DNA from 3 places in the Streptomyces sp. NPDC031670 genome. Region 1 is predicted to be linked to each of the others. Evidence: riboswitches for the same ligand, from Rfam matches in the RefSeq annotation. Region 1 holds a riboswitch; each other region holds the start of a gene.
The links. Region 1 has a riboswitch for cyclic di-AMP ahead of ACZ5ID_RS00755 (M23 family metallopeptidase). Riboswitches for the same ligand answer to the same signal wherever they lie in the genome.

Region 1 (7,497 bases):
GTCGACCAGCCGCGAGACCCGCAGCAGCAGCTCTTCGAGGGCCGCGGTGTCCACCGGGGCCGAGCCGCGCCAGCCGAAGAGGAGGGGGGCGGTCCGGATCGACCGGACCAGTTCGGCGGCGTCCCGGTCGGTGGCGGGGACCAGGCGGTGGCCCATGTCGCCGAGCAGCTCGGAGGCGGCCCCGGCGAGGCCGAAGGAGAGCACGGCGCCGACGGCCGGGTCGATGGCGGCGCGCACCACGGTGTCCACGCCGCGCGGGGCCATCGCCTGGACGACCGGCTGGAGCTCCTCGGGCTTGCCGAGGGCGTGCGTCAACTCCGCGTACGCGCGGCGCAGTTGCTCCTCGTCGGCGAGGTCGAGGCGGACGCCGCCGAGATCGGGGCGGTGGCGCAGGTGCGGGGCGGTGGTCTTGAGGGCGACGGGGTAGCCCAGGCGGGCGGCGGCCGTGACGGCGGCGTCGGGGTGGGGGGCGGGCAGGGCGGGGCGTACGGGGATGCCGTACCGGGCGAGGAGGGCGGCGGCGTCGTCCGGGGGCAGCGTGGTGCCCCTGGGGTCGGCGCTCCCGAGCAGCCGCTCGATGTCGGCCGCCGCGCCGGTCTCGTCGATGTCGTCGTACTGCGGCACCCTGCCCTGCTCGGCGGCCTGGCGGCGCCACTGTCCGTAGCGGACGGCTTCGGCGAGCGCGCGGACCGCGCGTTCCGCGGCGGGGTAGGCGGGGATGCGGTGGGGGGTGGCGGGGGGTGCGGGTACGGGTGCGGGTTCGTGGTGGCCGGCGGGCTGTCCCCCGCCCCGCTCCTTCCCGAGACCCTCCGGGGGTGGGGGTGGGCTGAGGAGGGAGGAGTTCCCCGGTGGCCGCGCCCCCGGACCCGCCGCGGGGTTTCGCCCCGGGGCCCCTGTGGGGGTGTGCCCTTGTGACCCTGCGGGGGTGCGGTCCGGGGGCTCGGCGGAGGTGTGCCCTTGCGGCCAGGCGGGGGCTGAGGCGGTCGGGGGCTGTGCCTCCGGGAGCGTCGGCTGGACGCGCGGGGGCGGCGGCGTGCGGCGGGCCGTGCTCGCCGCGCTTGCCAGGGCCTCTGCCAGGCCGCCCAGCTCCACGTGAACCACCGCCACCGGCTTCGTGGGGGCCGTCGTCGTGGCCTGGTGGAGAGCCGTGGCCAGGGCCTCGTCGGGGTAGCCGGGCTCGCCCACCCAGGGGATCGCCGTGACCACCACCGCGTCGCAGAACTCGTCCGCCAGGGCCCGGGCCAGGGCGTCGCGGAAGTCCTCGGGGGTGGCCGCCGTCGTCAGATCGACCGGCGGGTGGGGCCGCAGGCCCTCCGTGAGACAGGCGTCGTACGTGAGGAGGCCGAGGGACTCCGAGTTGCCGAGGATGGCGACGCGCGGCCCCGCCGGGAGCGGCTGGCCCGCGAGGAGCACGCCCGCGTCGACCAGCTCGGTCACCGTGTCCACCCGGATCACGCCCGCCTGGCGCAGCAGCGCCGAGACCGCCGCGTCCGGCACCCGGGTCACCGGGACCGCGTGCCCGGGCGGGGTCGAGCCGCTGTGGCGGGCGCCCTTCACCGCGACCACCGGCTTCACCGCCGCCGTCCGCCGCGCGAGCCGGGTGAACTTCCGCGGGTTGCCGATCGATTCGAGGTACAGCAGGACGACGTCCGTGTCCGCGTCCTCGTACCAGTACTGAAGGATGTCGTTGCCCGAGACGTCCGCCCGGTTGCCGGACGAGATGAACGCCGACAGGCCCGCGCCCCGCCGGTGCAGTCCCGACAGGAGCGCGATGCCGATCGCGCCCGACTGGGTGAACAGGCCGATCCGGCCCCGCTGGGGCGGCTCGGGCGCGAGGGAGGCGTTCAGGCGCGTCCCGGGCGCGGTGTTGATGACGCCGAACGCGTTGGGCCCGATCAGCCGCATCCCGTACGACCGCACCTGCCGCAGCAGTTCGCGCTGGCGCTCGCGTCCGGCGGCGCCGCTCTCGGCGTACCCGGCGGACAGGACGACCAGTCCCTGCACCCCGTGCTCGCCGCACTCCGCGACCGCCTCCGGCACCCGTTCGGCCGGGACCGCGACGACCGCGAGGTCGACCGGCTCCCCGAGCTCGCCGAGCGAGCGGGCCGCGCGGACGCCGTCGATCGTGGAACCGCCTCCGGGCAGGGCCCGGTTGACCGCGTACACCTGTCCGGTGAAGCCCGCGCCCAGGAGGTTGCGCAGCACCGTGCGGCCCACTCCGCCCGGCGCGCGGCCGGCGCCGATCACGGCCACCGAACCGGGGGCGAGCAGCCGCTGCACCGAACGGGCCTCGGCGCGCTGCTCACGCGCGCGCTGGACGGCCAGTGACTCGGCGGTGGGCTCCAGATCCAGCGTGAGATGGACCGAGCCGTCCTCGAAGGAGCGCTTCTGCTGGTAGCCCGCGTCCGTGAACACCTTGATCATCTTGTTGTTGGCGGGCAGCACCTCCGCCGCGAACCGTCTGATCCCCCGCTCGCGCGCGACCTCCGCGATGTGTTCGAGCAGCGCGGAGGCGACGCCGCGCCCCTGGTGGGCGTCCTGGACCAGGAACGCCACCTCGGCCTCGTCGGCCGGGGCCGAGGCGGGCCGCCCCTGGGCGTTGATCCGGTCGTAGCGGACGGTCGCGATGAACTCGCCGCCCACCGTCGCCGCGAGTCCCACCCGGTCCACGTAGTCGTGATGGGTGAAGCGGTGCACGTCCTTGGCGGAGAGCCGGGGGTAGGGCGCGAAGAAGCGGTAGTACTTGGACTCGTCCGAGACCTGCTCGTAGAACGAGACGAGCCGCTTCGCGTCGCCCGTGGTGATGGGCCTGATCCGCGCGGTCCCCCCGTCGCGCAGCACGACGTCGGCCTCCCAGTGGGCCGGGTACGCGGGGTCCTGCGTCTTCTCCTGCGGAGCCTGCATACCGGCAGCCTACGGGTCGCGGGGCCGGTTGGGTCGGGTCAAGGTAGGGGGCAGGGTGGAGAGGGTGGCCAGGGCCGAGGGGCCGCCGGATCCGGGCACCGACGTCGGCACGAGCACCGCACAGGACATGAGAGACTGGTCTAGACAACCGTGAGAGATCTCGAAGGGCATCACCATGGCTGAGCGCCGCGTCAATGTCGGCTGGGCCGAGGGCCTGCACGCCCGCCCCGCTTCCCTCTTCGTCCGCGCCGCCACGGCCTCCGGCGTCCCGGTGACGATCGCCAAGGCCGACGGCAACCCGGTCAACGCCGCCTCCATGCTCGCGGTGCTCGGCCTGGGCGCGCAGGGCGGCGAGGAGATCGTGCTGGCCTCCGAGGCGGAGGGCGCCGAGGCGGCTCTGGACCGGCTGGCCAAGCTGGTCGAGGAAGGTCTCGAGGAGCTCCCCGAGACCGTCTGACGGCTGACCGCACCCGGCCGGCCGGACCACCGGCCCCGGAGCGCCGCGTCACCGCACTGCGTGCCACCGCACTTCGCGATCGGAGCCGCGGACCCTGAATTCCGGGTCCGCGGCTCCTTTCCTTTCCCCCCGCGTAGGCTCCGGCTTATTCGCCCAGTGACACGGACCCGCCGCCCCCGCCCCCACTTTCCGGGCTGATTTCGGGCAGCACGGAAGAACCCCGCCGAATCACTTCTTTGTATACGGCGACCTTGTTAAGCACGGACGCTCGCGGTGTTTACTGCATGTTGCGGGATCCTCACGTCCGCCGGACGCCGCAGCCGATGGGCGGAAAACGCGCGCTCGGCGTGGCGGGCGGCCAGCGACCTGGCCCGTTCGGCGTCGCCGCGCGCCAGCGCGTCCACGATCGCCGCGTGCTCCGCCCAGCACTCGGCGGGCAGCGCCGGCCGCTCCACCACGTACATCCAGGCGATCTTGTGTCGCAGCTGGGTGAGCAGCGCGATGAGGCCGGGGCTGCCGGAGGCCTGGGCGAGCGTCTCGTGGAACCAGCCGTCCAGCGAGCGCAGATCCTCGCCCTGGGCCCGCCGGACACGGTCCTGGCCGAGCCTGACCAGCCCGCGCAGCACCTTCAGATGGGCCTCGGTGCGCCGGGCGGCGGCGCGCGAGGCGGCCAGCGGCTCCAGCATGGCGCGCAGTTCGAGCAGGTCGGCCGCCTCCTGCTCGGTCGGCTCGGCGACGCAGGCACCGGCGTGCCGGCGCGTGGTGACGAACCCCTCGGACTCCAGCGTGCGCAGCGCCTCGCGGACCGGGACGCGGGAGACCCCGTACCGCCGTGCGAGCACTTCCTCGGTGAGCCGGCTGCCGCGCGCGAAGAGCCCCGCGACGATGTCGTCGCGGATTGCCGTGCATACCGATTGCGCGGGAATGCGCATGACCGAACCTCCGCCTTAATCCCCGCGAAACGCGGTCGATCGACGCCTGTTCGGCGACTCTATTCCAGCGCCTGTTAATTCCCGGTGACGTGCCGTATGCAATGCATATCTTTTGGCCACCGGCGGGGTACGTGCGCCGGACGGCACGCCGAAGCCCCCGGCGCGACGCGGCGGGGGCTTGCGGTTCGGTGCGGGGACGGCCGGGTCAGACGTTGACGCCGTGCGAGCGCAGGTACGCCATCGGGTCGATGTCCGAGCCGTACGTCGGGGCCGTGCGGGCCTCGAAGTGGAGGTGCGGGCCGGTGGTGTTGCCGGTGTTGCCGGAGAGGGCGATCTGCTGGCCCGGCTCGACGCGCTGGCCGACGTACACCCCGATGGACGAGAGGTGGCCGTACTGCGTGTACGTGCCGTCGTTCATCCGGATCACGATGTTGTTGCCGTAGGCGCCGCCCCAGCCCGCCTCGACGACGGTGCCCAGGCCGACCGCGTGCACCGGGGTGCCCTCGCCCGCGTGGAAGTCGATGCCGGTGTGGCTGCCGGAGGACCAGATCGAGCCGCCGGTCTTGTAGCCGGTGGAGACGTAACCGCCCTCGATCGGGGCGACGAAGGAGTTGAGGCGCTTACGCTCGGCCTCGCGGGCGGCGCGCTCCTTGGCGGCGCGCTCCTCCTTGGCCCTCGCCTCGGCCTTGCGCTTCGCCTCGGCGGCGGCGCGGGCCTTGTCGGCGGCGTGCTTCTGGGCGGCGGCCTGGGCGTCGATCCGGTCGGCGAGGGAGTCACCGATCACGATGGCCTGGGTGATGCCGGTGTCCTCGACCGAGGCGGCGGCGGGCGCCGAGCTGTCGGCGGCCATGGCCGGCGAGGCGAGGGTGCCCACGACTCCGGCGGTGGCGAGGGTGGCGATGCCCGCTATGTTCGCGCTCTTGCGCGACACGGCGCTGGGCCGACGGTGCTTCCCGGTGGCACGGGTGAACGCCATGGAGAGGCGGTTCCTTTCCTTCCATCTCGCCTACCGGGTTAGCTGACGGGTTCGGAGCTGGAAGGTCTCCTACGGGCCCCTCCGCGGGACGGAGGCGTCCGATTCACCCCAGGGACTGAGTGGGTCCCCGGCTCCCCTGGCTCGCGCCAGTTGGGGACTCGGCGATGACTGTCCGGTGCCGCGGCTGCGACGGGTGGTGACGGACAGCCGGACTGACGCTAGACGGCTGATCTTTCAATCACCAAACAGACACGACTTTTTGTTGCGCACGCCACATGACAGACAGGCAACCTCCCCAACAAAACGGGCATAAAGGGGGACCCCGGTGGCCACTCGGCCACCGGGGTCCTCACCCGAATCGTCCGCCCGTCCTCGGCGGACGGCTCAATCAGCCCGCCACGACGGTGACTTCACCGATTCCGAGGGCCTTGACGGGCTCCTCGATCTGCGCCGCGTCTCCGACGAGGACCGTCACCAGACGGTCCACCGGGAAGGCGCTGACGACCGCGGCCGTGGCCTCCACGGTGCCGGTGTCGGCCAGGCGCGCGTACAACTGCGCCTGGAAGTCGTCCGGGAGGTGCTGCTCGACCTGGTCGGCCAGCGTCCCGGCGACGGCGGCGGCCGTCTCGTACTTCAGCGGGGCCACACCCACCAGGTTCTGCACGGCGGTCTCGCGCTCGGCGTCCGTCAGCCCCTCGGCGGCGAGCTTGCGCAGCACCGTCCACAGGTCGTCCAGGGCCGGGCCGGTGTTGGGCGTGTCCACCGAGCCGCTGATGGCGAGCATGGCGGCGCCGGTGCCCTCCGGACCGGAGCGCAGCACCTGGCCGTACGAGCGCACTCCGTAGGTGTAGCCCTTCTCCTCGCGCAGGACGCGGTCCAGGCGGGAGGTGAGCGTGCCGCCCAGGCAGTACGTCCCGAGGACCTGGGCGGGCCAGACGCGGTCGTGGCGGTCCGGACCGATCCGGCCGATCAGGAGCTGCGTCTGGACGGCGCCCGGCCGGTCCACGATGACCACGCGGCCGGTGTCGTCGGCGGTGACCGGCGGCATCGGACGCTCCTCGGCCGGGGTGCCGGTCCAGGCGCCCAGGGTGTCCGCCAGGATGGCGTCCAGGTCGGTGGCGCCCAGATCGCCCACGACCACCGCGGTGGCCGCGGCGGGGCGTACGTACGCCTCGTAGAAGGCCCGTACCGCCGCGGCGTCGATCCGCGCGACGGTCTCCTCGGTGCCCTGGCGCGGGCGGGACATGCGCGCACTGGCCGGGAAGAGCTCCCGGGAGAGCTGCTGGGCGGCGCGGCGCGCCGGGTTGGCCAGCTCGTGCGGGATCTCGTCGAGGCGGTTGCGCACCAGGCGGTCGACCTCGGCGTCGGCGAACGCGGGGGCCCGCAGCGCCTCCGCGAGCAGCCCGAGCGCCTTGGGGAGCCGGGAGACCGGCACCTCCAGGGAGACCCGGACGCCCGGGTGGTCCGCGTGCGCGTCCAGGGTGGCGCCGCAGCGCTCCAGGTCGGCGGCGAACTCCTCGGCGGAGCGCTTGTCGGTGCCCTCGGAGAACGCGCGCGCCATGATCGTGGCGACGCCGTCCAGACCGGCCGGTTCGGCGTCCAGCGGGGCGGCGAGGAAGATCTCGACGGCCACGACCTGCTGGCCGGGGCGGTCGCAGCGCAGCACGGTCAGCCCGTTGGGCAGGGTGGAGCGGCCGGGGGCGGGGAAGGCCCAGGGGCGCGCGGTGCCGGCGGCCGGCTGGGGGTGGAACTGCATGGTCACGCCGGTCTCGCTCACTGCTCTGCTCCCTCTGCGGCGGCCTCGGCCGCCTCGTCTGCTGCCGCGGTGGTCGGCTCGTAGACCAGCACCGCCCTGTTGTCCGGGCGCAGGGTGGCCCGGGCCACGTCCCGCACCTCCTCGGCGGTGATGTCGAGGACCCGGTCGACGGCGGTCAGCGCGAGCTGGGGGTCGCCGAACAGCACCGCGTACCTGCAGAGTTCGTCGGCGCGGCCCGCCACCGTGCCGAGCCGGTCCAGCCACTCGCGCTCCAGCTGGGCCTGGGCGCGCTCCATCTCCTCGGCCGTGGGGCCCTCTTCGGCGAACCGGGCGAGCTCCTCGTCGACGGCCGACTCGATGTCGGGGACGTCGACGCCGCCGGACGTCTTCACGTCCAGCCAGCCGAGCGAGGGGGCGCCGGCCAGGCGCAGCAGACCGAATCCGGCCGCGACCGCGCTCTGGTCGCGGCGGA
Region 2 (7,497 bases), on a different contig from region 1:
GGTGACGTGGTAGCTGGCGCGAGGGTCACGGCGCAGGTTCCGGGTCTTGGCGCGGTCGTCGGTGAGGGAGACCTTGATCACGCCCTCGTCCGGGTAGTACGCGTGGTTCACGTTGGACAGCTGGGGCCGGCCGTCGCGTTTGAGGGTGGCGAGAACGCCGCCCTTCTCCCGCGCGACCAGCTTGAGCAGGGCTTCCTCGGGTGCGTCGAATGCCGTCATGGCCACTGGAACAGCGCGCGCGTACCTCCGGATTCCCTCATCCGCGCCCGCGTGGTGAAGGTCGTGTGGGGGGCGGTCGATGACTGTGTGATGGACCTGGCATGACTGTGCGGAGCGGATTGTCGGACCGTGGCCCTAGTCTGGACGCATGTCCACTTCCTCCGACCAGCCTGGTTCCGTACTGCCGGACGCCGAAGCCGCCAACGCGGCGATCCGCGACCTCGTCGAGAGCGCGGACCCGGAGGGCGGCTGGCCCTCGGAGGAGTACGAACGACTGCTCACGCTGTGGGCCCAGGCCACGACGGCGGACCTGGACGAGGCCGCGTAGCGCCCGACCGGTCGGTCGGACCCGGCGCGCCGTCGTCCCGGCGCCCTTCCCCTTCTTCGTTCCGCGCGGCGGCCCGGCGGTAGGCTCGACCTCCCCTTATGGCCACCTCGGGCCCGCGGGCCCGACTGTTGGCGCCCCCGGGCCACCCGTACCCCGCAGGAGAGCGTCCGCCTTGTCCGAGACATCCGAGAACCGCGTACGGGAGCGGGCCGCCGTGGCGCCCGGCCCGGTGGACGACCGCTCCGGGCTGCGGGCCGACTGCGCGAACTGCTTCGGTCTGTGCTGTGTGGCGCTGGCGTTCTCGCGGTCCACGGACTTCGCCGTCGACAAGGCCGCCGGGGACCCGTGCGCCAACCTCGGGCAGGACTTCCGCTGCGGCATCCACGACCGGCTGCGCCCCCAGGGCTTCCAGGGGTGCACGGTGTACGACTGTTTCGGCGCGGGCCAGAAGATCTCGCAGGTCACCTTCGTCGGCCGCAACTGGCGCGAGGCGCCGGACGAATCGCGGCAGATGTTCGCGGCGCTCCCGGTGATGCGCCAGCTGCACGAGCTGCTCTGGTACCTCGCCGAGGCGGGCAGCCGTCCGGCCGCGCGTCCGGTCCACCGCCGGGTGGCGGCCGAGCGGGAGCGGATCGAGCGGCTGACCCTCAGCGACGTGGACACGCTCCTGGAGCTGGATGTCGCGGCGCTGCGCGCCGGGGTGAACACCCTGCTGCTGCGCACCAGCGAACTGGTGCGCGCCGAGATCAAGGGCAAGAAGAAGGACCGCAGGGGCGCCGATCTGTTCGGGGCCCGGCTCAGGGGCGCCGATCTGCGCGGCGCGGACCTGCGCGGGGCTTACCTCATCGCGGCGGATCTGAGCGGGGCGGATCTGCGGTTCGCCGATGTCATCGGCGCGGACTTCCGTGACGCCGACCTCGCCGGGGCGGACCTCACGGACTGCCTGTTCCTGACCCAGACGCAGGTCAACGCGGCGCGCGGCGACGAGGCCACCGTGCTGCCGACCGGACTCGACCGGCCCTCGCACTGGGGCGCGGCGACGGCGGGTGCGGTGAAGCCGTCCGGCGGCGGTCGACCGGCTCCGGCCACCCCCGCCCGCAGGGGCGGCTCGTCCCGCAAGCCCGGCGGCTCCCGACGCGGGGGCCCCGGCTCGACGGGAGCACGCCGCAAGTAGCGGCCGGCCTCCGGCGGGCTCCAGGGTCGCGTCTTCGCCCCAGCCGGCAGGCCTCCGCGTCTCCCTTTCGCCCCTGCGGACAGGCTCGCCCCTCACCCCCGCCGCCGAGGGGCCCTCGCTGCCCTTTCCGGCCTCCCCCACCCCACTATTCATCGCGTGTATACACCTCGCGTATAGTCCGGGGCATGTTCTGGTCCAGTCCGAAGGGGAGTCGCGTCATGCGCAGCAGCAATTCCGGAGTCCGTCGCGCCCGGGGGCGGGCCGCCGCCGCGCTGATGACGGTGGGCGTACTCGGACTGACGCTGACGGGCTGCTCCGACGGCGCCGTCTCGCCGCGTTCCGCCCGTAACGACGCGCTCGACAGCAAGGCCGCGGCCGGCGCCGAGGCGGGGGCCGCCGCCGGGGTCGACTGCCGCAAGGCCAAGTGCATCGCGCTGACCTTCGACGCCGGGCCGGGCGTGAAGACGCCCCAACTGCTGGACACGCTCAAGGAGAAGAAGGTGCACGCCACCTTCTTCCTGCTCGGCGCGAACCACGTGGAGAAGTACCCGGACACCGTGCGCCGCATCGCCGCCGAGGGGCACGAGGTCGCCAACCACACCTGGTCGCACGAGCGCCTGGACAAGCTCAAGCCCGCCGAGATACGTACCGAACTCAACCGCACCCAGGAGGCGGTGGCCGCGCTGACCGGTCGCAAGCCCGTCCTGATGCGACCGCCCCAGGGCCGCACCAACAAGGAGGTCACCAAGGTCAGCAAGGAGCTCGGGCTCTCGCAGATCCTGTGGAGCGCGACCGCCAAGGACTACTCCACCAACGACTCGGCCCTGATCACCCGGCGCATCCTGGACCAGGCCGACCGCGACGGCATCATCCTGCTGCACGACATCTACGACGGGACCGTGCCCGCCGTACCCGGGATCATCGACGCGCTGAAGGCGCGCGGCTTCACCTTCGTGACCGTGCCCCAGCTGCTCGCCCCCGCCGCCCCCAAGCCCGGCCGGCTCTACCGCCCCTGACCCGCGCAGCGCGAGCCGCGCCGGTACGGCCCCCGGACGGGACACCGCGATTTCGCCTTCAGCGTGGACCGGTTCTCAGAAGCCTTGCGGGCGGGCAGAGTTGCGGCCATGAAGCTGTTGATACTGGGTGGTACGGAGTTCGTCGGACGGGCCGTGGCCGAGGCCGCGGTGGCCCGCGGGCACGAGGTGACCGTCTTCCACCGGGGCCGCCACGAGCCGCCCGCCGGTGTGCGGGCGCTGCTCGGCGACCGGACGGCCGAGGACGGTCTGACGGCCCTCGCCGACGGGCGCTGGGACGTGGTGGTGGACACCTGGTCGGGGGCGCCCTCGGTGGTGCGCGACGCGGCGAGGCTGCTCGCGCGGGGACGCGTCGCCCGGTACGTGTACGTGTCGAGCCGTTCCGTGTACGAGCACCCCGTCCCGCCCGGGACCGACGAGTGCGCGCCGCTCGTCGACGGGTCGCCGGACGCCTCGGACGACGTGGCGTACGCGCGGGCCAAGCGGGGCGGCGAGCTGGCCGCGATCCGGGAGTTCGGACCGGACCGCTCGCTGCTGGTGCGCGCCGGGCTGATCCTCGGGCCCTACGAGAACATCGGGCGGCTGCCGTGGTGGCTGGGGCGCATGGCACGCGGCGGTGAGGTGCTCGCGCCGGGGCCGCGCGATCTGCCGGTGCAGTTCATCGACGTACGGGATTTGGCGGAGTGGATCGTGAGCGCCGCCGACTTCGGGCTCTGCGGGCCCTACAACCTGGTCTGCCCGCCGGACCACACCACCATGGGCGAGCTGCTGGAGGCGTGTGCGCGGGTCACCGGCGGCGGCGCGGAGCTGCGCTGGACGGACCCCGAACCGATCCTGGCCGCCGGGGTCGAGCCGTGGAACCAGCTGCCGGTGTGGATTCCGCCGGGCGAGCTGCACGACACGATGCACGGCTCGAACGTGTGGAAGGCCGTGCTCTCGGGGCTGAACTGCCGGCCCGTCGAGGAGACGGTCGCCGACACCTGGGCCTGGCTGGCCTCGCTCGGCGGCGAGGCGCCGCAGCGGCCGGACCGCCCCCGGGTCGGACTGGACCCGGAGACGGAGCGGAAGCTGCTGCACGGCTGAGCCGTGCGGGCGCCGGCCCCTGGGACGGTCCGTCAGTGCTGCCGCCGGTCCTTGGGGGACCAGCGGCCTGATGGACTGTCAGAGGGGCAGCAGGTCGGGGCGCTTGGGCTCCACGTGGTCGCCCGAGCTCTCACCCCGCAGCCGTCGCCCGATCCACGGCGCCAGATGCTCGCGCGCCCACTGGATGTCGTCGCGCCGCACCTCCAGCGTGCCGCGCGGCGGCTGCGGGGGCCACGGCTGGTCCGGGTCGGCCGGCACCGCGAGCCCCAGCACCTGGGCGGCGCGCAGCGCGACCCGGGTGTGCCCCTCGGCCGACAGATGCAGCCGGTCGACGTCCCACGCCCGCCTGTCCTGGACGGACTTCAGCGACCACAGGTCGAGCACCGGGCACCCGTAGCGGTCGGCGATGGAGCGCACATGCGCGGTGTACGTCGCCACCTTGCCGCGCAGGTGCTTGAAGACCGGCACCCCGCGCGTGTCGAACCCGGTGGTCACCATCACCGTGGGAATCGTGCTCTTCAGGTCCGCGACCGCGCGCTCGAAGCGCTCGGCCACGTCGTCCGGGTCACTGCCCGGCCGGATGATGTCGTTGCCCCCCGCGCAGAAGGTCACCAGGTCGGGTTTGAGCTCCTTGGCCCGTGGTACCTGCTCCTCGACGATCTGGTCGAGGAGCCTGCCGCGGACCGCGAGATTGGCATAGCGAAAGGCCCCCTCCGGTCGCTGATCTGCCAGTAGCACGGCGAACCTGTCCGCCCAGCCGACGAACGCCCCGTCCGGGCCGGGGTCGCCGACACCTTCCGTGAAGCTGTCGCCGATCGCCGTGTACGACCCGAACGTACCGCTGTTGAATGATCTCGAATCGTCTGCCACGAGACCATATCTTTCCCTTAACGGTGTGACCTACGCGACCGTAAGGAGGGGTTGACGGTGGGTGATATAGACCACCCGGTCAGTTTCCCCCAGCGGGAATACGCCGAATACCCCCGGCTCACCGGACAGTCCGGGTCGGTCAGAGGGTGGCGCCCTGCTGCCTGAGGTAGGCGATCGGGTCGACGTCCGAGCCGTAGTCGGGCGTGGTGCGGATCTCGAAGTGCAGGTGCGGGCCGGTGACGTTGCCGGTGGCACCGGAGAGTCCGAGCTGCTGGCCCGCGGTCACGCTCTGCCCGGCCGAGACGGAGAGCTGCGAGAGGTGGGCGTACTGGGAGTACATGCCGTCCGCGTGCCGGATGACGACCTGGTTGCCGTAGGCGCCGCCCCACCCGGCCGAGACGACCGTACCCGCGCCGACCGCCTTGACCGTGGTGCCGGTCTCGGCCGCGAAGTCGACGCCCGTGTGGTAGCCGCTGGACCACATGGATCCGGCCATGCGGTACGGGGTGCCGATGCTCACGCTGTCGAGGGGCGCGCGGAAACCGGCGGAGGAACCCTGGTCCGCGGTGGTGGAGGCGTGGATGGCCGGGGCGGGCGAAGAGGGCGCCGGGGTGCGGGTCTGGGGGGCCGTCGTCTTCGTGCCGGACTCGTGCGTGCTCGCCGTGCCGGAGCCGTGCGGCGCGCCCGTCTTGGCCTTGGCACCGAGGACCAGCTTCATGCCCGGGCGGATCAGCGCCGGGTCGGAGCCGATGACCTCGCGGTTGTCCCGGTAGAGCCGCTGCCAGCCACCGAGCCGGTGGTCCTCGGCGATCCGCGAGAGGCAGTCGCCGCTCTTGACCTTGTACGTGGTCGGCGCGGCCTGGGGCGCGGCGGCGGCGAGGGTCCCGGCGCTGCGGGTGGCCTGCTGGGGAGCGGTGGCGGGCGCGGCGGTCTGCACCGCGGCGTGCGCTCCGGTGGCACCGAGCAGGGGGATGGCGAGTGCGGCGCCACCCGTACCGGCGGCGACCATGCCCCGGGATATCGGGCTGGACTTGGGACGGCGGTGCTTACCCTTCGCGGGCATGGCGAATTCCTCTCCGGCGCCTGCGAGGTGAGCTGTCGGGTTCGGGCTGGAGCTGCCCGGCCGGGGCACCGGTCATGGTGCTTCGGCTTCACCCCGAGCCGTGCCGGAATTCCGGACGGCGCTTACCTGGGTCCCCCGCTCCTGCCACGCGTGGATGGGTGCGGATTCCGAGCGGTGGCAGGATTCGGCGGTCCACCCGGATTGCGGTGACGGTAAGCGAGCCCGGCGGGCCACGACAAGTGCCGATTTCCTCTCGGCATTCCCGGCCGGGAATTCACACCGGAATTGCGGTCACCCTGCGTGGACCCGCATTCCCAACAGGCCCGGCCGGGCGGGGGAATTCATCGGCGCCCGCCACCACGGAACGTCACGGATATGACGCTGCTCACGGGCAACCTCCCCTTCTCGCCGAGGAGATGGACATGGTCCATCAAATCGCCCAATCCGGACGAACGTTCCACCCACTTCAACCCTCTCGCCCCCTATCGCACATGCTGTCCGTTTTCAGCACATACACGCGAATAGGGGTCTTTACCTTGCTCGCCGCGGGGGCCCTCCTCACCCGCGACCCGCGCCCACCCGCCGGAAGCGGAACAGCGCCGCGTCAAGATCCCCCCGGAGTCCGGTGTCCAGGCCCCGGTGCAGCAGGAGCGCCCCCCTGTGCACGGCACCGGTGTCCAGGCACCGGTAGGCCGCCGCCGGGTCCAGCGCGCGCAGCCGCACGGCCGGGGGCCGCTCCCCGTGGTGCTGGGCCTGGAGGTGGGCCAGGACGACGGTGTCGTCGCCGCGCACGTACTGGACGGCGCTCAGCCCGCCGTCCGGGGGCCGCAGCCGGTACTGCTCCCCCAGCTGCACCACCGGCCGGATCTCCTTGTAGAGATCCACCCACCCGCGCGCCTCGGCCAGTTCGTCCTCGCTCCACCGCGCGAGGTCCCCGCCGATGCCGAGCACCCCGGCCATGGCGCTCAGGAAGCGGAAGCGCAGGCTGCTGCGGCGGCCGTTGAGCAGGGTGTTGGGGCTGTCGGTGACCCAGGCGGCCATCACCCGGGCCGGGTGCAGCTGGCTGAAGCCGTGCTGGATGGCGAGCCGGTCCAGCGGGTCGGTGTTGTCGGAGGTCCACACCTGGTCGGTACGGGAGAGAATGCCGAGGTCGATCCGGCCGCCGCCGCCCGAGCAGGACTCGAAGTCGACCGCCGGGTGGGCCGTCCGCAGCCGGTCGAGGAGTCCGTACAGCGCGCGTACGTGATCGATCCAGAGCCGCTGCGGATATGCCTCGCCCGGCCAGCCCGCGTCGCTGAAGCAGCGGTTGAAGTCCCACTTCACATAGTCGACGGGCACCTCGGTGAGCAGCCCGTCCAGCCGCTCCCAGAGGTACTCCTGGACGTCCGGGCGGGCGAGGTTGAGGACGAGCTGATTGCGGAACTCGGTGCGCCGCCGGCCGCTGTGGTGCTGCACCCACTCCGGACGCGCCCGGTACAGCGCGCTGTCGGGGTTGACCATCTCCGGCTCGACCCAGATCCCGAACCGCATGCCCAGCGCGTGCACGTCGTCCGCGAGCGGCTTCAGCCCGCGGGGGAAGCGGCCGGGGTCGGGCGTCCAGTCGCCGAGCCCGGCCGCGTCGTGGGCGCGGCCGGTGAACCAGCCGTCGTCCACGACGAACAGCTCCACACCCAGGCCGGCCGCCCGGTGCGCCAGCGCCCGCTGCTGCTCCTCCCCGATGTCGAAC
Region 3 (7,497 bases), on a different contig from region 1:
CCATGTCGCCCCGCTCCCCTCACGTACGTACAACGTCCCCGGACACGGTACGGGACCGCGGCCGGGGACGTACGGACGACAGGGCGGTGGGCCCTGGCCGGGGCTACTGGTCCGCGGAGCGGAAGCGCGGGAAGGCGCTGCGGCCCGCGTACACCGCGGCGTCGTCGAGGATCTCCTCGATGCGCAGCAGCTGGTTGTACTTGGCGACGCGCTCGGAGCGGGCCGGGGCGCCGGTCTTGATCTGGCCGCAGTTGGTGGCGACGGCGAGGTCGGCGATGGTGACGTCCTCGGTCTCGCCGGAGCGGTGCGACATCATGCACTTGAAGCCGTTGCGCTGGGCGAGCTCGACGGCGTCGAGGGTCTCGGTCAGCGAGCCGATCTGGTTGACCTTGACCAGCAGGGCGTTGGCCGACTTCTCCTCGATGCCGCGGGCGAGGCGCTCGGGGTTGGTGACGAACAGGTCGTCACCAACGAGCTGGACCCGGTCGCCGAGCTTGGCGGTGATGGTGTTCCAGCCGGCCCAGTCGTCCTCGAAGAGCGGGTCCTCGATGGAGACCAGCGGGTACGCGTCGACGAGCTCCGCGTAGTACTCGGTCATCTCGGCGGCCGTGCGGGACTGGCCCTCGAACTCGTACTTGCCGTCCTTGTAGAACTCGGACGCGGCGACGTCGAGGGCGAGCGCGACGTCCTTGCCCGGGGTGTAACCGGCCTCCTTGATGGCCTCCAGGATCAGGTCCAGGGCGGCGCGGTTGGAGTCCAGGTTCGGGGCGAAGCCGCCCTCGTCGCCGAGGCCGGTGGACAGGCCCTTGCGCTTCAGGACGGCCTTGAGGGTGTGGTAGACCTCGGTGCCCCAGCGCAGCGCCTCGGAGAAGGACTCCGCGCCGATCGGCGCAATCATGAACTCCTGGATGTCGACGTTGGAGTCGGCGTGCGACCCACCGTTGAGGATGTTCATCATCGGGACGGGCAGCAGGTGCGCGTTCGGGCCGCCCAGGTAGCGGAAGAGCGGCAGGTCGCTGGCCTCGGAGGCGGCGTGGGCGACGGCGAGCGAGACGCCGAGGATGGCGTTGGCGCCGAGCGAGCCCTTGTTGTCCGTGGCGTCCAGGTCGAACATCGCCTGGTCGATCAGGCGCTGCTCGGTGGCGTCGTAGCCGACGAGCTCCGGGCCGATCTGCTCGATCACCGCGAGGACGGCCTTCTCGACGCCCTTGCCGTGGTAGCGGTTCGGGTCACCGTCGCGGAGCTCGATGGCCTCGAAGGCGCCGGTGGACGCGCCGGACGGAACGGCGGCACGACCCGTGCTGCCGTCGTCGAGGCCGACCTCGACCTCGACCGTGGGGTTGCCTCGGGAGTCCAGGATTTCCCGGGCTACGACGACGTCGATGGACGGCACGAGCATCTCCTTCTGGGATGTGACGCGGAAACGCCGGGCCGCTTGGTCCGGCACCCCTGAGCCTAACCGGCTCCGGGGCATCCACCAGCCGACCGACCGGCCCGTGGGACGAAACGGGGGGCAAAATGTTCCCGAACGAAACAAAGCCCCGCCCCGTGTGTGGTGCGGGGCGGGGTCCTTGCCCGGGGGTTCGCCCCCCCGGGGCCCCGGTTCAGCTGTCAGCTGAGTGGGGGGCCTGCGGGGCTCTGCGGGGTGCGGTGCGGGGCCCTGCGGGGTGCGGTGCGGATCCGTCTGCGGCCCGGTGGGGGCTGGTCGCGCAGTTCCCCGCGCCCCTTTGGGGGGCCGGGGGTGCGCCTTTGTCTGCCGACCGGCCTTGGCTTGGCGCGCAGTTCCCCGCGCCCCTGGGTACTCGGGGGCGCGGGGAACCGCTCGCTCAGCCACCTACGGGCCGCGGGTCGGGCTAGCTCAGGTGCAGCTGCTGGTTCACGTAGATCAGGTTCGCGTCCTTGACGACGTCCTTGTTCAGCTCGAACAGCTTCTCCCAGCCGCCCTTGACGCCGTGCGCCGAGGCGATGGAGCCCAGGGTGTCCCCAGCCTTCACCTTGTACTCGCCGTCGCCGGTCCTGACCGGCGCCGGACGGGACTCGCCGCGCGAGGCGGGGGCCGACTCGCGCTTCGGGGCGGGCGCCGCCTTGGGCGCGGCCTTCTTCGGCGCGGCCTTCGGCGTGGCCGAGGAGCCGGACGTGTCGACGTCGGCGGCCGACCCACCGGCGGTCAGGTTGCCCGCACCGGCGCAGGACCAGGCACCCGGCCCCTGCATGGCGAGCAGCTTCTCGGCCGTGGCGATCTGCTGGCCCTTGCTGGCCAGGTCGGCGCGGGAGGCGTACTGCGTGCCGCCCGCCGCGACCCAGGAGGACTGCGAGAACTGCAGACCGCCGTAGTAGCCGTTGCCGGTGTTGATGGACCAGTTGCCGCCGGACTCGCACTGGGCGACGGCGTCCCAGGTGGAGACGGAGGCGGCGGAGGCGGAGCCGGCGGCCATCAGCGGGGCGGCGACGGCGGCGCCGGTGACACCGGCCAGCGTGACGACTCGGACGGCCTTGGACGGGCGGCGGTGCTTGCCCTTGCCGGAAAGCAGCATGGAGTTCTCCTCACCGACGCCTGCGAGGTGAGCTGTCGGGTTCGGGCGAGTGAGTGGCCCGGCCGCGCCCAGTGGCGCGTCTTCACCCCAAGCCGTTCCCCGCCGCTTCGTACGTCTCGCCGTATGGCGTACGTCCCTCAACGGCCGGGCCCGGCGCTTACCTTGGGTCCCCCGCTCCTGCCTACGGCGCATCGAGCGTCGACTGTTCCCCGCGACCGGCGGCAGGATTCGGCGTTTCCGGTCGAAGGGGCCCGTGGTGACGAGCGCTTCGACCGTAAACACACCAACCCCTGATGTTCAAAGGGGCACATCAGGGAGAAATCGCCCCTCCCGGCTCTTCCGTAACCGCCGTTTCCGCAGGTCGGGGGCGTAACGCCCGTACCGGACGGACGGGACAGGGCAGTTGACGGAAAGAGACCCTTGTCTCACTTGCACAGAAGTGGACATAGGCCCCTGAACTACCCCTTGGCCGGGGCCGGGTTGTCCGTCTTCGCCGGGTTCAGATCAAGGTTCTGGCCAGGCAGGATGAGGTTCGGGTCGGCGCCGATCGTCTTCTCGTTCGCCTTGTAGAGCGCGGACCAGCCGCCCTCGACCTTGTGCGAGCGCGAGATGTCCCACAGGTTGTCGCCGGGGCGGACGGTGTAGTCGCCCTCGGCGGCCAGCACATCGCCCGACTCGCGTGACGCGGCGTCACCTCGCGAGGCGTGACGCCCCGCTTCATGCGTGTTGTCCGTATTGCCCGGCTCGGTGGTCGCGGGGGTGCCGGTCTCGGCCGGGTCCGGGGTGCCGCGGTGCTTGCCGCCAGAGGCGGAACCGGTGCCCGCGCCGGCGGTCCCGGCCGGGACGCCCGCGTCGGCGGAGCCGGGCCGGCCGCTCGCGCCCGTGGACGGCGCCGAGGACGCCGAGGGCGTCGTGGACCGCTTGGGAGCGGTGGAGGTCGACGGGGACGGCGTGGTGGACGCCGGCGGCTTCTTGGCGGGCGCCGACGGCGTGGCCGTGGTGTCCGGGGTCGCGGCCCCCTCCTCGGAGGGGACGTACGGCGAGGGCGAGGCGCCCGGGTCGACGGCCGGCGCGCCGCCGCCCGCGGTGAGCCCGGAGACCCCCGAGCAGCTGGTGAAGGCCTTCGGGCCCTTCGCCGCGAGCACCTTCTCGGCGACCGCTATCTGCTGCGCCCGGCTGGCCAGGTCGGCCCGCTCGGCGTACGCCGTGCCGCCGTAGTTCTGCCAGGTCTCCTGGGAGAACTGGAGCCCGCCGTACAGTCCGTTGCCGAAGTCGGCGCTCCACGCGCCGCCGCTCTCGCACTCCGCCACGCTGTCCCAGGTGGACGCGGTCGCGGCGCTCGCGCCGCTCGCCGCGAAGAGCGGAAGGGCGAGGGCCGAGCCGGTCACCCCCGCCGCGACGACGAGTGCGGGAGCCTGGCGGGGGCGGCGGTGCCGTCCGTTCCCGGAGCGCATGCTGTGGCCTTCCGTGTGACTACGTCTGTGACTGCCGGGCCGGGCGTTGCGCCTGGTTTGGCGAGTCGAGGGGTGAACGTAGCCGTACTCGAACGCTTGTCACAAGTCGATGCACCCGCGATAACGCCAAAGTCACAGTTTTGACGAACCGTCAGTTCTGGTGGGTGTGAACGCGACCGGAAGGGTGCGCAGTCCGCGCATGATCAGCCCGCCCCGCCAGCGCAAATCGGCAGGATCCGCCGCCAGCCGCAGGTCAGGAAGGCGCCGCAGCAAGGTGGCCAGCGCGGTCCTCGCCTCCAGTCTGGCCAGGGGCGCGCCCAGGCAGTAGTGGATGCCGTGGCCGTAGCCGAGGTGCTGGTTGTCGCGCCGGCCCAGGTCGAGCGTGTCCGGGTCGGGGAAGCGGTCGGGATCGCGGTCGGCGGCGGCGAGGACGACCAGCACCGGGTCGCCCGCGGCGATGTCCTGGCCCCCGATCGTCAGCGGCCGGGTGGCGAAGCGCCAGGTGGCCATCTCCACGGGCCCGTCGTAGCGCAGCAGTTCCTCGATGCCGGTGTCCAGCAGCTCCGACTCCCCGGCCGCGAGCGAGCTCTGCAGCCGTTCGCGCTGCCCGGGATCGCGCAGCAGGGCGTACATCCCGTTGCCGATGAGGTTGACGGTCGTCTCGAACCCGGCGAACAGCAGGATGAAGGCCATCGCCGCGGCCTCGTTCTCGGTGAGGTGCTCGCCGTGGTCGCTGGCGCGGATGAGGCCGGAGATGAGGTCCTCGCCCGGGTCCTCCCTCTTGCGGTGGATGAGTTCGAGGAGGTAGCCGCGCATCTTCTTCACCGAGCGGGCCACGCCCCCGCGCGGGCCCTTGCCGTGCCGGATCATCATCCCGGCCCAGTCCCGGAAGTCGTCCTGGTCCTCGCGCGGTACGCCCAGCAGGTCGCAGATGGCGTAGATGGGCAGCGGGAAGGCGAACTCGTGGATGAGGTCGGCCTCGCCGCCGGCCGCGAACCGGTCGATGAGGGTGTCCGTCAACTCCTGCACGCGGGGCGCGAATTCGGCGACCGTACGGGGAGTGAACGCCTTCGAGACCAGCCGCCGCAGCCGGGTGTGGTCCGGCGGGTCGATGTTGAGCAGATGCGTCATCAGCTCGGCCTTGCGCTCGCCCGGGATGCCCGTTCTGCCCCGGGCGTGCGCGGGCTCGTCGTGGTGCGCCGGGTTCTTGGAGAGCCGCTGGTCGGCGAGGGCCTGCCGGGCGTCCGCGTACCGCGTCACCAGCCATGCCTCGACCCCGCTGGGCAGCGTGGTGCGGTGCACGGGCGCGTGCTCCCGCAGCCAGCCGTAGGCGGGGTAGGGGTCGGTGGCGAACTCCCAGGTGAACATCTCGGGGGCGGGGGGTGCCCCCGGCGGGGGCGGGGCCTGGCCCGCGTCCCGGCCCGGTGGGGTCGAAGGGTGTGTCACCGTCAGTCCGTCTCGGCCGTGCGGATCGCGTCCCGGTACGCGCGCGCCGCCGCCCGCAGGGCCGCCTCCGGGTCCGTGCCGTCGGCCTCCGCCGCCACCGCCAGGGCGAGCAGCCGGTAGCCGATGTCCTCGCCGGTGGGCAGGGGGACCTCAAGGCCCGCCGTGCGGACCCGGGACGCCAGTTTCGCGGCGAGGGCGAGGCCGGGCTGACCGAGGGGGACGCCGTCGGTCACCGAGTCGCGCCCCTTCTCCGCGGCCTTCTGGCGCAGCCAGTGCTCCTTGACCTCCTCGGGCGTCTCCGCGTGCGCGTCGCCGAAGATGTGCGGATGGCGGTGGATCAGCTTCTCCACGATCGTGCCGGCCACGTCGTCGATGGAGAAGGGGTCCGACCCGTCCTCCGCGCGGCCCTCCTCCGCGATGCGCGCGTGGAAGACGACCTGGAGGAGCACGTCCCCCAGCTCCTCGCGCAGCTCGTCGCGGTCGCCCTCCTCCACCGCCTCGACCAGCTCGTACGCCTCTTCAAGGGCGTACTTCGCCAGCCCCTTGTGGGTCTGCTGGGACGACCACGGGCACTCGCGGCGGATACGGTCCATGACCTGCACGAGGTCGAGCAGCCGGGCGCCCGGCAGGTCGTACGAGCCGGGCAGCAGCTCCAGGTCGGGCATCGCGACCCGGCCGGAGCCCGCGAGCCGGGCCAGCCCGTCGGTGAGCCGGCGGTCGCCCTCACCGGAGGGGAGGACGACGACCGTACGGCCCCCGGCGCACGCCTCGACCAGCTCCTGGGCGTCCGGCTGCACGATCTCGGCCTCGACGCCCGCCTCTCGCAGATACGGCAGCTGCGGATGGCCGGGGTCGGCGCAGAGCACCCGGTCGGCGGCGCGCAGCGTCTGCCACGCGGGCCAGGACAGCAGTCCGGGCGCCACCCGGTGGCTGGCGGTGAGCAGGACGACGCGGCCGGGTTCTTCGAGAGTCACCTCTCGAACCTACCCCGGCCGCCCGCCGCGCCCGCCCCGGCCCGTCAGCCGGTGATGGGGCTCTCCTGCTCCGGGGCCTTCTTGGTCACCTGGGCGATCCACGGCGTCTTGGTGTCGGCGAGCTGGATCGCCTTGTCGTCCCAGGTCCCGTACCGCGGGTTCACGTCGATCTCCAGCTTCTTCGACGCCACGGTGAGCGTCTTGGTGACGGAGGCCTGCCCGGTGGGCGTCGAGAGGTCGGCGCCGGTCGCGGCGGCCAGCTTGGTGAGCTGCACCTGCTCGCGCACCGCGTCGTCGATCTGGCCGGGCGCCACCCCGCGCTGCTGGAGGAGCATGGCCGCGAACGCCTGCTCGCCGCCCGCCTGCTGGGCCATCGCGGCCCGGGCCTGCTGGAGCTCCTTGCGGCTGACGCTCACCCCGGCGTCGGCGGCGGCCCGGTCCAGCACCTTGTCGAAGATCAGCCCGTGCAGCTTGGCGCGGCTGAGCTGGCCGGTGTTCTTGATGAGCTGGGCGGACTGCGGCGAGGCCTGCTGCGCCGTACGGACGTCCTTGACCTGGGCCTGGAGCGCGGAGACCGGAATGCGGTCGCCCCCCACGACGGCGGCGGCGCCCGGATGGGCCTCGCTGCCGCAGGCGGTCAGGAGTGGCCCCGCGCCGAGGAGCGCGACACAGAGGGCGAGTGCGGTGCGACGGCGGCGGTGCAAAGGAGCCTCCCGGCGGATCGTGCGACAGTGCAGCGACCAGATGACCTATGACCTTGCGGTGATCGATGTTAGGCAGTCTCAGTGGCGCGGGCCACTGATTCGTCCAACGATTCGGGCGCCGCGCGAGTCTCGGGGCTCAGCATGATCGTCCGGGAGAGGACGAAGGTGACCGGGATCGCCGTCGCCGCGGCGATCAGCGGGGCCCAGGTGCTGCTGAGGCCGAGCAGGTCCACCAGCACGTACATCCCGGCCGTGGTGATGACGAAGTTCGCCGCGTTGGTGAGCGGGAAGAGCAGGAACTTCCGCCAGGTGGGCCGGGTGCGGTAGGTGAAGTACGAGGTGAGGAAGAAGGAGCCCACCATGGCGAGCAGGAACGCCATGACAT

Region 2: linked by a shared signal. The riboswitch ahead of ACZ5ID_RS19740 (M23 family metallopeptidase) and the one ahead of ACZ5ID_RS00755 (M23 family metallopeptidase) in region 1 are both predicted to bind cyclic di-AMP.
Region 3: linked by a shared signal. The riboswitch ahead of ACZ5ID_RS21475 (transglycosylase family protein) and the one ahead of ACZ5ID_RS00755 (M23 family metallopeptidase) in region 1 are both predicted to bind cyclic di-AMP.

The regions. Positions count from the first base shown of each region.
Region 1 covers NZ_JBVILC010000001.1:170,864-178,360, reverse strand. Annotated here, with positions in the region: gene ACZ5ID_RS00770 (bifunctional acetate--CoA ligase family protein/GNAT family N-acetyltransferase) at 1-2,904, opposite strand, end outside; gene ACZ5ID_RS00765 (HPr family phosphocarrier protein) at 3,080-3,361, shown strand; gene ACZ5ID_RS00760 (GntR family transcriptional regulator) at 3,616-4,293, opposite strand; gene ACZ5ID_RS00755 (M23 family metallopeptidase) at 4,499-5,269, opposite strand; cyclic di-AMP (ydaO/yuaA leader) riboswitch at 5,282-5,443, opposite strand; gene ACZ5ID_RS00750 (M16 family metallopeptidase) at 5,658-7,025, opposite strand; gene ACZ5ID_RS00745 (M16 family metallopeptidase) at 7,043-7,497, opposite strand, start outside.
Region 2 covers NZ_JBVILC010000009.1:309,713-317,209, forward strand. Annotated here, with positions in the region: gene ACZ5ID_RS19710 (PPOX class F420-dependent oxidoreductase) at 1-219, opposite strand, end outside; gene ACZ5ID_RS19715 (hypothetical protein) at 368-547, shown strand; partial or broken gene ACZ5ID_RS19720 (pentapeptide repeat-containing protein) at 762-1,577, shown strand; gene ACZ5ID_RS19725 (polysaccharide deacetylase family protein) at 1,940-2,737, shown strand; gene ACZ5ID_RS19730 (NAD-dependent epimerase/dehydratase family protein) at 2,846-3,838, shown strand; gene ACZ5ID_RS19735 (SGNH/GDSL hydrolase family protein) at 3,917-4,708, opposite strand; gene ACZ5ID_RS19740 (M23 family metallopeptidase) at 4,848-5,771, opposite strand; cyclic di-AMP (ydaO/yuaA leader) riboswitch at 5,776-5,942, opposite strand; gene ACZ5ID_RS19745 (alpha-galactosidase) at 6,330-7,497, opposite strand, start outside.
Region 3 covers NZ_JBVILC010000011.1:88,616-96,112, forward strand. Annotated here, with positions in the region: gene ACZ5ID_RS21465 (FtsB family cell division protein) at 1-4, opposite strand, end outside; gene eno (phosphopyruvate hydratase) at 104-1,393, opposite strand; gene ACZ5ID_RS21475 (transglycosylase family protein) at 1,854-2,534, opposite strand; cyclic di-AMP (ydaO/yuaA leader) riboswitch at 2,537-2,673, opposite strand; gene ACZ5ID_RS21480 (transglycosylase family protein) at 2,993-3,988, opposite strand; gene ACZ5ID_RS21485 (cytochrome P450 family protein) at 4,121-5,356, opposite strand; gene ACZ5ID_RS21490 (nucleoside triphosphate pyrophosphohydrolase) at 5,437-6,408, opposite strand; gene ACZ5ID_RS21495 (SurA N-terminal domain-containing protein) at 6,453-7,112, opposite strand; gene ACZ5ID_RS21500 (GtrA family protein) at 7,181-7,497, opposite strand, start outside.